One region of the Sedimenticola thiotaurini genome, then DNA from elsewhere that is predicted to be linked to it. Evidence: predicted binding sites of a transcription regulator. Region 1 holds the regulator's gene; each other region holds the start of a gene.
What was found. Region 1 encodes sigma-54, which starts transcription at its own class of promoters, with help from an activator protein. Its sites were predicted from a motif close to TGGCANGNTNCNTGCTT; they were not measured.
Positions count from the first base shown of each region.

Region 2: AAY24_RS00725 (hydrogenase small subunit) is a predicted target of sigma-54. The motif match lies at 2,911-2,927, and genes of this name have one in related genera.
Region 3: rsxA (electron transport complex subunit RsxA) is a predicted target of sigma-54. The motif match lies at 1,811-1,827, and genes of this name have one in related genera.

Region 1 is NZ_CP011412.1:2,165,872-2,170,569, reverse strand. Features, by position in the region: gene rapZ (RNase adapter RapZ) at 1-190, opposite strand, end outside; gene AAY24_RS09880 (PTS sugar transporter subunit IIA) at 275-751, opposite strand; gene hpf (ribosome hibernation-promoting factor, HPF/YfiA family) at 771-1,106, opposite strand; gene AAY24_RS09870 (RNA polymerase factor sigma-54) at 1,131-2,633, opposite strand; gene lptB (LPS export ABC transporter ATP-binding protein) at 2,743-3,468, opposite strand; gene lptA (lipopolysaccharide transport periplasmic protein LptA) at 3,476-3,991, opposite strand; gene lptC (LPS export ABC transporter periplasmic protein LptC) at 3,975-4,544, opposite strand; gene kdsC (3-deoxy-manno-octulosonate-8-phosphatase KdsC) at 4,576-4,698, opposite strand, start outside.
Region 2 is NZ_CP011412.1:155,726-160,423, reverse strand. Features, by position in the region: gene hybB (Ni/Fe-hydrogenase cytochrome b subunit) at 1-674, opposite strand, end outside; gene hybA (hydrogenase 2 operon protein HybA) at 707-1,678, opposite strand; gene AAY24_RS00725 (hydrogenase small subunit) at 1,688-2,821, opposite strand; gene AAY24_RS00720 (acetyl-CoA hydrolase/transferase family protein) at 3,123-4,400, opposite strand; gene AAY24_RS00715 (hypothetical protein) at 4,506-4,698, shown strand, end outside.
Region 3 is NZ_CP011412.1:3,588,487-3,593,184, forward strand. Features, by position in the region: gene rsxC (electron transport complex subunit RsxC) at 1-648, opposite strand, end outside; gene rsxB (electron transport complex subunit RsxB) at 654-1,184, opposite strand; gene rsxA (electron transport complex subunit RsxA) at 1,197-1,775, opposite strand; gene nifL (nitrogen fixation negative regulator NifL) at 2,108-3,739, shown strand; gene nifA (nif-specific transcriptional activator NifA) at 3,741-4,698, shown strand, end outside.

The DNA of each region.
Region 1 (4,698 bases):
TGTTGCGTGAGTCGATACTGATGGCGACCAGTTGGAACCGTTTGTCCTGATCCTTGACCAGTTCACCGGCCAGGGCCGGCAGCAGGAACACCGGCAGATTGTCTATGCAGTAGTAGCCCTCATCTTCCAGGGTATGCAGGGCGACACTCTTTCCGGAGCCGGAGAGTCCGGTGATGATTGACAGCTTCATGGGGTCTCCGTTACCTCCGGTCAGATGCACAAAAGGGGTCAATCGTATGGGCCTTGAAGCGAACTGCGTCGTCGGCCCTCCGGGTCAGCCGCTGGCGCTGATAGGCATGGGTTCCTGCAGAATGAACTCCTGTAGCAGGCTGGCGCTGTCCCGGGCCTTTCTGAGCCGCTGACAGAACGCTTCATCACTGAACAGGGTGGCCAGTTTGGCCAGCAGTTGCAGGTGCTCTTCGGTGGCCTCTTCCGGTACCAGCAGTCCGAATACCAGGTCGACCGGTTGTTGGTCCAGGGCGTCGAAATCCGCCCCTGACTGCAACTGGACAAAGGCACCGCGGGCTTCCGTGACGCCGGCAACGCGGGCGTGGGGCAAGGCGATGCCATGCCCCAGCCCGGTGCTGCCCAATCGTTCCCGCTCAAGTAGTTTGTCGAATACATTGCCCTGGGTAAGCTCATCTGAAGCAGAGGCCAGCAGTCCGGCTACCTCTTCGAGTACGCGCTTTTTACTGGCCGCCGGGTTGGCGACACTGATGCGTTCGACGCTAATGAAATTTGCGGGAAACATGATTGTGGTGCCTTTTGGGTTAGATTTCGGCGTTGGCAGGGTCAATGCCCTTCATACCTGCACCATTGCGGTGATTAGTGCTTTTCTCCTTGAGTTTTTTGACCTGGCGGTCGATCTTGTCCACCAGGCCATCAATGGCTGCATACATATCCTCCTCTTCACACTCGGCGAAGACATCGGCACCATTCACATGCAGTGTTGCTTCCGCTTTCTGACGCAGTTTCTCAACACTCAGGATGACGTGGATTTTGGCAACATGATCAAAGTGCCGTTCCAGGCGCTCCAATTTTGTATCCACGTAGTTGCGCATGGCTTCGGTGATGTCCACATGATGACCGGTGATGCTGATTTGCATGGTTTGCTCCTTGGTTACGGGCCTCTAGACGAGGCGCTTGCGCTCGTTGGATGGCGGAATCGCCATGGACTCGCGATATTTCGCTACTGTTCGCCGCGCGACCTGAATGCCCTGATCGGCAAGTATACTGGCCAGTTTGTTGTCGCTTAGCGGTTTGTTGGGTTTTTCGGCAGCGATCAGTTTTTTGATCAGTGCGCGTATCGCCGTGGCGGAACACTCTCCCCCTCCGGCGGTACTGACATGGCTGGAGAAGAAATACTTGAACTCCAGCGTACCCCGCGGGGTATGCATGTACTTTTGGGTCGTTACCCTGGAGATGGTCGATTCATGCAGGTCCAGGGCCTCGGCAATGTCCCGCAGCACCAGCGGTTTCATCGCCTCTTCACCGTGCTCGAAGAAGCCGCGCTGCAGCTCGACGATTTTGGTGGCCACCCGCAACAGGGTCTCGTTGCGGCTCATCAGGCTTTTGATAAACCAGCGCGCCTCCTGCAGGTGGTTTTTCAGGCAGGTGTTGTCTTCACTGTTGTCGGCGCGCCGGATCAGCCGGGCGTAGTCCGGGTTGACCCGCAGTTTGGGCGCGGCCTCGGCATTCAGATCCACGTGCCAGGTGCCATCCCGACGGGTCACGAACACATCGGGGATGACATATTGGGCCTCAGTTTCAGCCACCAGGCTGCCGGGCCGCGGAATCAGTGAGCGGATCAGTTGGTTGATCGATTTCAGGGTGTCGTCGTCGATCTTCAGCTTGCGTTTGATCTGGTTGTGGTCCTGCTGGGCCAACAGGTCAAAATGGTCATCCACCAGCCGCAGGGTAAGTTCCATGGCCGGATGGGGTTCGGTGTACTGGCGCAGCTGAATCAGCAGGCATTCGCGCAGATCCCGGGCACCCACACCGGGTGGATCAAACTGCTGGATCCGGTGCAGCACCGCTTCGATCTCATCCAGTTCGATCTCGTCGGCCTCCATGTCGTCGAGAATCTCATTCAGCTCCATCCGCAGGTAGCCGTCTTCATCAATACCGTCGATGATGGCAACCGCTATCTGACGGTCGAGATCGCTGAACGGGGTCAGGTTCAGCTGCCAGGTGAGGTAGTCATAGAGGGTTCGGGCGCTACGGCGCTGGGCCAGGTAGTCACTGTCTCCGGAGTCCCGTGAGGCCATCCCGGAGGAGGGCGGCAGGGTGCTGTCGTAGACATCGTCCCAGCCGCTGTCCACAGGCAGCTCTTCCGGCATGGAACTGGCCTCGCCATTGATCTCTTTCTCGTTATTGAGATCGTTGCTGTTGGCCTTGTCAGCTTTCAGGTTTTCGCCGTTCAGTCCATCGATTACGCTCTGCTGCTCCTGTTGGCGGGCCTCTTCGCGGGCACTGTTATCCTCCTCGGTCTCCAGCATCAGGTTGGAGTCGAGGGCCTCCTGGATCTCCTGTTTGAGATCCAGCGTCGAAAGTTGCAGCAAGCGGATAGCCTGCTGCAATTGCGGCGTCATGGTTAGATGTTGGCCAAGGCGAAGCTGGAGCGTCTGCTTCATGCGAATATCTGAATCTGGTACGTAATTTGTATAGTTTTCACAGTTTCATTCTAGCGTAAAAACTGCACAGGCGCACAAGGGGAAAAAGTGTTAATTGTCATCGGTCAAGCTACAGACTGAACTCTGTTCCCAGGTAGACCGAGCGTACCTCCTGGTTGGCCAGAATCTGTTCCGGCTCACCCTCAGCCAGGACCTGTCCCTCGCTGATAATATAGGCCCGTCCGCAGATTCCGAGGGTCTCCCGCACATTGTGATCGGTAATCAGCACGCCGATACCCCGGGAGGAGAGGGAGCGGATAATATTCTGGATATCCTTGACCGAGATCGGATCGATGCCGGCGAAGGGTTCATCCAGCAGGATGAAGCGGGGTTCCATCGCCAGTGAGCGGGCGATCTCCAGCCGGCGACGTTCGCCCCCGGACAGGCTCATCGCCAGATTGTTCCGCAGATGGGTCAGGTTAAAGTCCACCAGCAGCGCCTCGCAGGCCTCGATCTGTTCCGGACGCCGTAGGTCCTTGCGAGTCTCCAGGATGGCAAAAATATTGTTGAATACCGATAACTTACGGAAAATCGATGGCTCCTGGGCCAGATAGCCGAGGCCGAGCCGGGCCCGGGCATGCATCGGCAGGCCGGTGATGTCGTGACCATCAATGCTGATGGCGCCCTTTTCCGACGGCACCAGCCCGGCGATCATGTAGAAACAGGTGGTCTTGCCGGCACCGTTGGGTCCGAGCAGCCCAACCACCTCGCCAGCGGCTACCTTCAGGGAGACCCCGTTGACCACCGCGCGACGGCGATAGTGTTTTACCAGCTTGTCAGCTACGAGCACACTCATGGGCGGGTTACTTTTTGCCACCGATAGTGACCCGGACCCGTTCCTTGCCCTTGGCGCTGGCACCGGCCTTTACAATGGCCCGGGCGCGGTCGTAGACGATCCGGTCACTCTTGAAGGTGTCCTTGCCCTGGATCAGGATTGCGTCACCGATCATATTGAGGGTCTCGCCGTTGGCCGAGTACTCGGCCTTTTTGGCACGGCCCTTGATGGTGCCCTTGCCATTGTCGGTATCCTGCTGGAATGTAACCGGACTGCCGATCGCTTCGATCTGGTCGGTCTGCTCCTGGTGCTGGGTCACGGTCACCTGGTCCGCCGTCATCACGATGCTGCCCTGGGTCAGTACCACATTCCCTTTATAGATGCTGGTGCCGTTCCGATCGTCGATATCCACCGCATCGGCCTCGATGTAGATCGGCTGGTCCTTGTCCGACTGCAGGGCGGGGGCTATCCCTGGAAACAGCAGCAGTAACAGGGTAATGGCGAACCAGCGGGCCCTGTGTTGGTGCTTAGGGTTCGACTTCATAATGTCCTCGTACATTGGCTAGCAGTTTGATGCGGATCGGCTGCTGGAGCCAGATCTGCATGCCCTTGGCATCGATACGGTCCTGGTTACTGCGCGCATGCACTTCAGCATCGGTTTCCACATAGTTGTCTCTTGGCTGTACCCGCAGATCCCGGGTGGTTATGTGCATGGGCCGGACCCCGGGCGCCGCAAAGCGGTCGATTTTAACCTCACCTTGCAAAAGAAGCACCTCCCCATCACCCGAGAGCCAACCGGTCTCCGAGCGGACATGCCAGGGCGGACGGTCCAGGTCGTACAGGGTCATCCGCGGTGACTCCAGTTCAGTGCTGTCGTCATCCATGAAATGGGTCATGCGATTGGCCACCAGTCGCTTACTGGGTCTCCCGCTCAGATCCATCAGGGTGGAGTCGACCCCTTCCAGATAATAGTCTACCCGGTGTTGTGGAGTTGTGCGTTCCGCCTCCTCCTGCATGCTTTGGCGGGCTATCCAGAGGGTGACCACCACGAGCAACAACAGCATGCCGCCGATTATCAGGTTTTTCTGTTCAGTCATGGTTGATGTCCTGCCCGGATACTTTGAAGGGTCAGTCGAGATACTTCCCAAAAGCCTGTTCCAGGGTCCCTTGCGCCTCCATCAACAGTTCGCAGATTTCCCGCACGGCACCGCGACCGGCTCCTGCCTGGGCCTGCCAGTGTGCATACTGCCT
Region 2 (4,698 bases), 1.9 Mb from region 1:
ATGACAATGGAGAAACCCATGGTAAGGGCAGACAACAGTGCCATCAGTGGCAGCCACTGTAGCGACTGCCAGAGCGGATGCACCTTGGCGCCCATGATGATCAGCAGAGAACCCAGGGAGGACTGGTGCATAGTTGGCAGCAACACACCCAGGGCGATGAAAAAGAACAGAACCTTGTTCAACCAGCGCAACGCCTTTTTGGCTCCGATGGTCTCCAGCACGGTGGGGGCAAACTCGATAAACAGCACGAAGATGTAGGTGATCACACAGAGCCCCACCTCCAGCATGACCGAGTTGAAGTTCCAGTTGGACGGCATGGCGATGTTATAGAACTGCCAGTAGCGTCCCATATCGAAAAAGGCACCAAAACCGCCCAGGGCATAACCAAACAGACTGGCCAGGATGGCCGGTCGGATCAGCGGATGGTATTTCCCTTTGTTCAGCACGTAGATAACAAAGGCCAGGGCGTAACCGCCACAGGCCAGGGCCGTGCCCACCACCACGTCGTAGACGACCCAGATACCCCAGGGATAACCTGAATTGATATTGGCTACCGCTCCCATTCCGTCAATGAATCGTACACCGAGGAAATAGAGCCCGATGGCAGCCAGCACACCCAGGAACATGAATGGCAGGGTAAAAATCTTACCTTCCACCGGTTGATGTTCACTCATGGTTCACCTCTATTGGTTTGAGTCCGGGATGCTTACTCATCATCCTGGTCCGATTGACTGGTGTTACGCTTGACCACGTAGGCCAACCCCGCCAGGGCGATCGCCGGCGCGATCATGCCCTTGTAAAGCGTGTGCTGAACCCCTTCTGCAATGGAAGCATAGGAGCGCTCAGGCAGTTCCGGCATACCGAGCTTTTTCAGTGGTACGCCAGCGATATGCATCACTTGAGTACCACCCACTTCGTGCTCGCCATAAATGTGCTGCTGGTATTCCGGCGCGGCTTTCTCATGGGTATGCACCTGATCGGTGACACGACCCCGGGGATAGGTGAGCGTCTCGCCCGGTTTGGCAGCAAGTCGCCGTTTCGCTTCGGCCAGCAGATCCTTGCGGGTGCCGAACAGGGTCGCACCGGTGGGACAGACATCGACACAACCGGGCAACAGTCCCTGGGAGATCCGATCAACGCCCGCCTGGTTACAGAAGAAACATTTCTGGATCTGCCCCCTGGGGTCGTGAAATTCATACTGGGGAATGTTGAAGGGACAGGCCACCATGCAGTTGCGGCAACCGATACAGGTATCCGGGTTGTACTGCACAATACCGGTCACCGGGTGCTTGGTCATGGCGGAAACCGGACAACTGGAGACGCAACCGGGATCGACACAGTGCATGCAACTCTTCTTGGCAAACGAAAAGCCGTCGATCTCTCGATCCTTCACTTCCGAGGTGCCGTTCTTATACACCTTGATCACGTTGTAGGTGGCACCGGTGACGCCGCGGGAGGCGTCGTACTGCACCTCTTCGCCCTGGGTCACCGGCGGCAGATCATTAATCTCCTTGCAGGCCCGCACACAGGCCTTGCAGCCGACACAGAGGGTCGCGTCATAGAGTATGCCAACGGCATTCTCCAGCGGTTCTTTATTCGGTCGGGCCTCGACACTGCCAGCACCGCAGAGCGCTGCGGCACCACCCGCAGCAGCTTTGATAAAATCTCTACGTTTCATCACGCCCCCCTAGGACTGGCTGTCGTCGCCATCGGCCTGCTCGCTGCTGCCCAGTTTCCTGGCTGCCATAGCAGTTGCCCCGACCACGGCACCGATCACGCCACCCACCAGGGCGGCAGCAGCCGGAGTGGCATTTCTGGCACCCGGGCGATCATTGACATAGGGGAAGGCATTCGGCGGCGTATGGGTCTTCACATCAGCCAACTGGTGGATCCCCTTGGTAAAGCCCACACCCTGCTCGGTACAACCGAAGCAGGGGTGACCCACACCCACTGGCCAGGCACCGCCACCCACATCGCCGAACTCCACAGCCGGGCAGTTGGCATAGGTCTCGGGGCCTTTGCACCCGAGCTTGTACAGGCAGTACCCCTTGCGGTGTCCCTCATCACCAAACTCCAGTGCAAAACGACCGGCGTCGAAATGTGGGCGCCGCTCGCAGTTCTCGTGAATCAGCCGACCATAGGCGAACTTGGGCCGATTCAGATGGTCCAGCGCCGGCAGCTTGCCGAAAGTAACGAAGTGCAGCACGGTGGAGAGGAAGTTATAGGGGTTGGGCGGACAACCGGGGATAGTCACCACGGTCTTGTCTGTAAGTATATCCGGTGCCCCCTTGGCCTCGGTGGGATTGATGCCGCTGGAGGGGATACCACCCCAGGACGCACAGGAGCCGATAGCGACAATGGCGGCCGCGCCATCAGCAGCCTCCTTCACATGATCCAGCATGGTCTTGCCACCGATCTTGCAGTAGATGCCACCATCTTTCACCGGCGTGGCACCCTCAATCACCAGCAGATACTTGCCCTTGTTGGCCTCCATCGAAGCCTGCTTGGCTGCCTCCACCTGGTGCCCGGCGGCGGCCGCCAGGGTCTCATGGTAATCCAGTGAGATCAGATCCAGGATCAGGCTCTCCAGGGTGGGATGCTCAGAGCGCAGCAGGGACTCGGTACAGCCCGTACACTCCTGACCATGTAGCCAGATTACCGGCGGTCGTGCCTGGGGGGTGGCCACCGCCTCGGCCATCGCCATGGCATCACTGGTTGTCAGCCCCATGGTCGCCGCCACACCGGTACAGAACTTCATAAAGTCCCGACGTGACACACCCAGTCTCTTTTCGAGTAGCTCAAATTTGCGCTCTTCGTTCATTAACCCCTGCCTCAGTTATCAGTGCTGGAAGGTGACTAACTCTGTAGCCGGTACTCCCGCCAGCTTCAGGTTTCTTATTTCAGGAGGCAGTACAATTTCCATGCCATGAAAGTGGTATGGAAAAGTTTCAATCGGGCACTCAACTGCTTAGCGCATTGTCTGACATATATCAGATGGAAAAATTGGAAGGTTCTATTTCACTTTTATTAACTTATCGTTAAGTTTCTTTTCATGTCGATCTCCTTTCTCTAAAGTCCTACTATTCCCTAACCAGGGACTGGAAACAGACATTGCACTCCTGTCAACCCCGTGCCGCCCGCAGCCCATGCCACTCCCGAGCAAGCATTTCCCGGTCATCCGGGTGAGCAATGGCGATCAGCGCTTCGGCCCGCTCATTCAGGGTACGTCCATAGAGATTCGCCACACCGTGCTCCGTAACTACGTAGTGGACATGGGAGCGGGTGGTGACGATACCGCCACCCGGCTTGATGGTGGAGACGATACGGGACAGCCCAGTTTTAGTTCGACTGGGCAGAGCGATTATCGGTTTACCTCCGGGCGACAGGGACGCGCCCCGGATGAAATCCATCTGCCCGCCCACCCCGGAGATGATGCGATGGCCGATGGAGTCCGCACACACCTGACCGGTCAGATCCACTTCAATTGCCGAATTGATGGCTGTGACGCGGGGATTTTTGGCAATCTCATGGGGCGCGTTAACCCAGTCGATGCGGGCCTGGATGACGGACGGATTGTCATCAATAAATTCATAGACCCGCTTTGAACCCATGACAAAACCTGACACCGTCTTGCCCCGATGGCTCTTCTTGCGCGAATTATCCACCGCGCCATTCTCGATCAGATCCAGCAGACCATCCGACCACATCTCGGTATGTATCCCCAGATGGCGATGCCCGTGCAGGGCGGCCAGCACCGCGTCGGGTATGGCGCCAATACCCATCTGCAGAGTCGCGCCATCTTCGATCAGCGTGGCCGCATGACGCCCGATGGCCTGTTCCACGTCACCCAGCACCGCCCGGGGCACCGCCGGGATGGGGTCATCCACCTCAATGGCATGATCGATCTGGGAGATATGCACAAAGCCATCCCCGTGTACCCGGGGCATTTGGGGATTGATCTGGGCAATCACAGTACGGGCCGCGTATACCGCCTCCAGCGCCACATCGACGCTGCAGCCCAGGGTACAGAATCCGTGGGCATCCGGTGGCGAGAGATGCACCAGCGCCACATCGATAGGACGTTGACCGGAACGAAACAGCGCCGGAATTTCCGACAACAGACACGGTAGATAGTCAACCCGATCGCCATCGTAGAAAGCCCGCATGTTACCGCCGACGAACAGGTTGGCGACACGAAAACTGTCCGCATAATCGGCCCGGGCGTAAGCCGGATCGCCAAAAGTATGCAGATGCATGATCTCCACATTCCGGAGCCGTTCGGCATGGGAAACCAGCCCTTCGATCAACCGTGTCGGCGTCGCAGCTGCCCCGTGCACGAACACCCGCTGTCCCGATTCCACTGCGGCAAGTGCCTGATGTGCATTTTTATGCTGTTTCATCTCAATTACCTGATTCCCTGCATCGATTTTTAAGCGTAAAATTTACCCTTACGGCCTGTGGAGAAAACGATTCTACTTCCGGTTGGCGGCCGATTAGGTTGAACAATGTCAGACGTAAGAATGAGTAACAATCCTGAGAATGGTACCCGTCGTATTATTGCGGACAAAGAGTGCGTCTTCTACGACGGTTACTGGATCCGCTACTATCCCACCCCGGAAAATACCCTCGCCAATCGGAAAAAACTGATTGACGACCTGACCCGGCGCGCTTTCCACCATACCGAGAGCGGGATCAACA
Region 3 (4,698 bases), 1.4 Mb from region 1:
TTTGTTGTTCTCAATCGCCAGCAGGATCCGCTCCACCCCCAGAGCGCGCGCCATCAGCAGTACGCCGTCCAACACCTGTTCCGGCTGTTCACGCATCAACCGGTCATCGCAGGTGAGGTAGGGTTCACACTCGGCGCCGTTGATCACCAGGGTGTGCAGGCGGTAGCGGTTGCGCAGGTTGAGCTTGACCGCGGAGGGGAAGGTAGCGCCACCCATGCCGACAATACCGGCCTCGGCCACCCGTCGGGCGATCTCATCCGGGGGCAGGTTGAACGGCTCCACAACGGGGTCCAGGGTGTCGATCCACTCATCCTGGCCGTCCGGTTTCAGGGTGATGGTGCGCACCGACAGCCCGGAAGCGTGGTGGGCCGGGTAGCCGCCCACACCCATGATGCGACCCGAAGTGGGTGCATGCACCGGCGCGGAGATGGCCCCCTGGCTGGCGGCCAGCAGGGCGCCCTTTTTCACCAGGTCGCCTCGCCGGACCAGCGGCTCCGCCGGTGCGCCGATATGTTGCTGCAACGGAATATGCAGCAGCGGTGGCAGGGGCAGCGGTTCGATCGCCTGTTCGGCGCTGAGCTGCTTCCGGTCCTGGGGATGTACACCACCCCGGATGCGGAACAGTTTGAATCTATCTGCGGCAGCCATAACGATCAGGCCGCCTTGGCCGGGTCGGGCCAGTACCAGGTCTGCAGGGTGGCCTCGATCGGGCGCATCTCGATGCACTCGGTGGGGCAGACGTCGAAGCACTTCTCACAGCCGGTGCAGGCGTCCATGAACACTGCATGGATCTGTTTGGGGCCACCCAGAATGGCGTCGGTGGGGCAGCGCTTGAAGCACTTGGTGCAACCGATACAGAGGTTCTCATGTACAAAGGCGACCCGGGGCTCCTGCTCCTCCATGTCGGAGAGGTCAATACTGATCCCCAGTTTCTCCGCCAGCTGTTCGGCCAGGGCGCGACCGCCCGGCGGGCAGATGGTCGCGGACGCTTCACCGGCGGCGATGGCGGCCGCCGCCGGTGAGCAGCCGGGGTAGCCGCACTGGCCGCACTGGGAGCCGGGCAACAGGCCTTCGATCTCCGCTTGCAGCGGATTCCCCTCCACCGCCAGGTAGGTGGCGGCAACGCCCAGTATCGCCCCCATGGCCAGGCCCATGACTGTAATGATGAAGATTGCTGTCAGCATTGCGTATCCCTCCTAGGCCGAGGTCAGTCCGGCAAAACCCATGAACGCGAGCGACAGCAGTCCGGCGGTGACGTAGGCGATCGGCGCGCCGCTGTAGGCGGCCGGTACGCTGGCAAGGGCCAGCCGCTCCCGCAGTCCGGTGAACATCAACAGCACCAGGGTGAAACCGAGCGCGGAGCCGAAGCCGAACAGCAGGCTCTCCAGCAGGCTGTTCTCCTGCTGGGAGTTGAGCAGGGCCACGCCAAGCACGGCGCAGTTGGTGGTGATCAGGGGCAGGAAGATCCCCAATACCTGGTAGAGCGCCGGCGAGGTCTTGCGGATCGCCAGTTCGGTGAACTGCACCACCACGGCGATGACCAGGATAAAGGTAAGAATGCGCAGGAAACCGATATCCAGCGGGGTGAGGACGAAGTGCTCCAGCAGCCACCCGGCAAAGGCGGCCAGGGTCAGCACAAAGGTGGTGGCCAGGCCCATGCCCAGGGCGGAGTCGAGTTTATTCGAGACCCCCATCAGCGGACAGAGACCGAGAAATTTAACCAGAACCACGTTATTGACCAGGGCGCTGGAGAGGATGATCAGAAAATATTCCATCGGCTGTGCAACTCGTGAATAAGACACAGTAGCCATCGCAAAGAGCATGCCAGCCGAAAAAGCGCCCGCTGACCACCAGAGGATGGTGGCGGCCGGGTGCAGGTACGGTACTGATTTGACGGAGTAAATCGGCGGATTGGGCGGTATGGTTGGACGCCGGCGCACCGACCGGCAGACGGTTGGGTTGTCGGGTTTGTTACAGGCCGGCCATTGGCGTTTGTGGGATTGCTGACAATGGAACCCGCGGAACCGCCCGGGAACGCCCATGGATCGCTGGTACGTTTTTTGCGATGCCTATAGGTATTTGATTCACGGTAATGGGAAGTTCAGCCATGATCCAGCAAAAGTTCAGCGCCGCCAATGGCGATGTGATCGACGCCATCAGCCGGTTTCTGGCTGCCCCGCCGGAGGGTACGCCGGCGGAGGTTATCGAGGCGTTCGACAGCTTTGGTCGGGGCCAGTTTCTGCCCCCGAAGCTGTTTCTTGAGACCGTCGAACAGGCCCCGGTGGCCATCTCCATCACCGACCCGGCGGCCAGAATACTCTATGTTAATCAGGCTTTTGAATCCCTGACCGGCTATCACCGGGATGAGGTGATCGGGCATAACGAATCGATGCTGTCGAGCCGCTCCACGCCGATCAGAATCTACCAGGAGCTGTGGGAGACTATCCAGGCCCGGCAGGTGTGGCAGGGCACCCTGGTCAATCATAAGAAAAACAAGGAGGAGTACCTGGCGGAACTGGTGATTTCACCGGTGCTGACCGCCAAGGGAGAGATTGGTTATTACCTTGGTATGCACCGGGATATTACCGCCGTGCACCAACTTGGACAGCAATTGAAATTCCAGACCAGCCTGACCGAAGCGGCCCTGGATGCGGCGCCCATGGTGATGGCGATGATCACCGCCGACCGCAAGGTACTGATGGACAACCACGCTTACAAGGCGCTGCTGGGGGACTGTCGGGGAGTGGAGCCGGTCGAGCTGTTTCTGGCTGCCCTGGAGCAGCAGATCGGGTTCGATCTGGCGGACGCCTGTCGCACCGGCAAGGGGTTTACCAATGTGGAGGTACGTCTCGATCTGGCGGGTCGCGCCACGCCGCGCTGGTTTGCCTGTTCCGCAGTCCGGGTCGATGAACTGGATGAAGCGGCACAGAACTACTTCCGTGAGCAGCAGCAGACCCGCTACTGCCTGCTGCTGATCGCCAACGAGGTGACCGCCAGTCGCAAGCGCATCAACGAGGTACGCCTCAACATGATTCGCGCCAGCATGGCGGAACAGCAGATGGTGGAGACCATGCGGGAGGCGATATCGGGGGCCATGTTCAAGATGCAGGTGCCGTTCAATATTATCCGGGCGGCCCTGGCCATGCCCGGCAACGGCTCGGATCGTTGTAACGTCTGCCAGGTGCTGAACCAGGCCCTGGAGAGTGGTGACGAGGCGATGGAGAGCCTCCAGGCGGCCCTGCCCAATCGCGCCCGGGAGCAGACCTCCACGGTCAACATCAACGAGATTCTGCATGAGGTGATGCGGCTTTCAACCGACCGCCTGCTCGCCTCGGGGGTGGTGGTGGACTGGCGGCCCGCCGCCGTATTGTCCCGGGTGACCGGCCGACCCAACGCGTTGCGCGGCCTGTTCAAGTATCTCATCGACAACGCCATTCAGGCGGTCAATGAATCGGGGCAGGACTACCGGGAGATCCGCCTCAAGAGCTGGCAGGATGAACAGGAGCTGGTGGTTGAGGTGACCGACAACGGACCGGGCATCCCGGATGCCAAACGGCTGAAGGTGTTTGAACCTTTTTTCTGTGGCTGGGCCCGGGCCGACGAGCATGCCGGCATGGGATTGACCATGGCCCAGGAAGTGATCGTGGGACACGGCGGAAATATGGAGATCGATGCCGGTTTTCGTGGCGGTTGCCGGGTGCTGGTGAGACTGCCCGTCAAAGTCGCGGAGGAACGATAAGATGCACGTAGCCAATGAATCGGACGGAGCGACAAACCAGGGAGCGGACAGCAGGATTCTGGAAACCACGCTGGAGAGTCTCTACCTGGTCAGCCAGGTGCTCAGTCGATCACTGGATTTCCGCCAGACCCTGCATGAGGTGCTGCGCACCCTGAAAGATAGCAACGGCTTGCGCCACGGCATGATCGCGCTGCTGGATGATGCCAGCGGCAATCTGCTGGTGACCGCCCTGCACGAGAACCCGGAGCCGGTTAACGAGATTCATTACAAACCGGGCGAGGGAGTGGTGGGCGCCATCATGGAACGGGGTGAGCCGATTGTGGTGGAACGGCTTTCGGATGAGTGCCGATTTCTTGATCGCCTGGGTGTCTACGACCTGGGCCTGCCCTTTATCGGCGTGCCCATCCCCATCGGTGATCAGACCGCCGGGGTACTGACGGCCCAGCCCCAGAGCGGGTTCAGTTCGCTGGACCGGCAGCAGCAGTTCCTGGAGATGGTGGCCAACCTGATCGGCCAGAGTGTCCGGCTGGCGAAAACGGTTGAAGATGAGCAGTTGGCGCTGAAGAGTGAGCGGGATTCATTGCGCCGCAAGGTGCGCGGTGAACACGGTTTCTCCAACATGGTGGGGCATACCCGTGCCATGCGCCTGGTGTTTGACCAGATCCGCCAGGTGGCGAAATGGAATACCACTGTTCTGGTGCGGGGGGAGTCGGGGACCGGCAAGGAGTTGATCGCTAACGCCATCCACTACAACTCACCCCGGGCCAACGGGCCCTTTATCAAGCTCAACTGCGCGGCCCTGCCCGATACCCTGCTGGAGTCGGAGCTGTTCGGTCACGAAAAAGGTGCTTTCACCGGGGCGGTCAGTCAGCGCAAGGGGCGCTTCGAACAGGCTCACGGCGGTACCATCTTTCTGGACGAGATCGGCGAGATCAGTCCCGCCTTCCAGACCAAGCTGC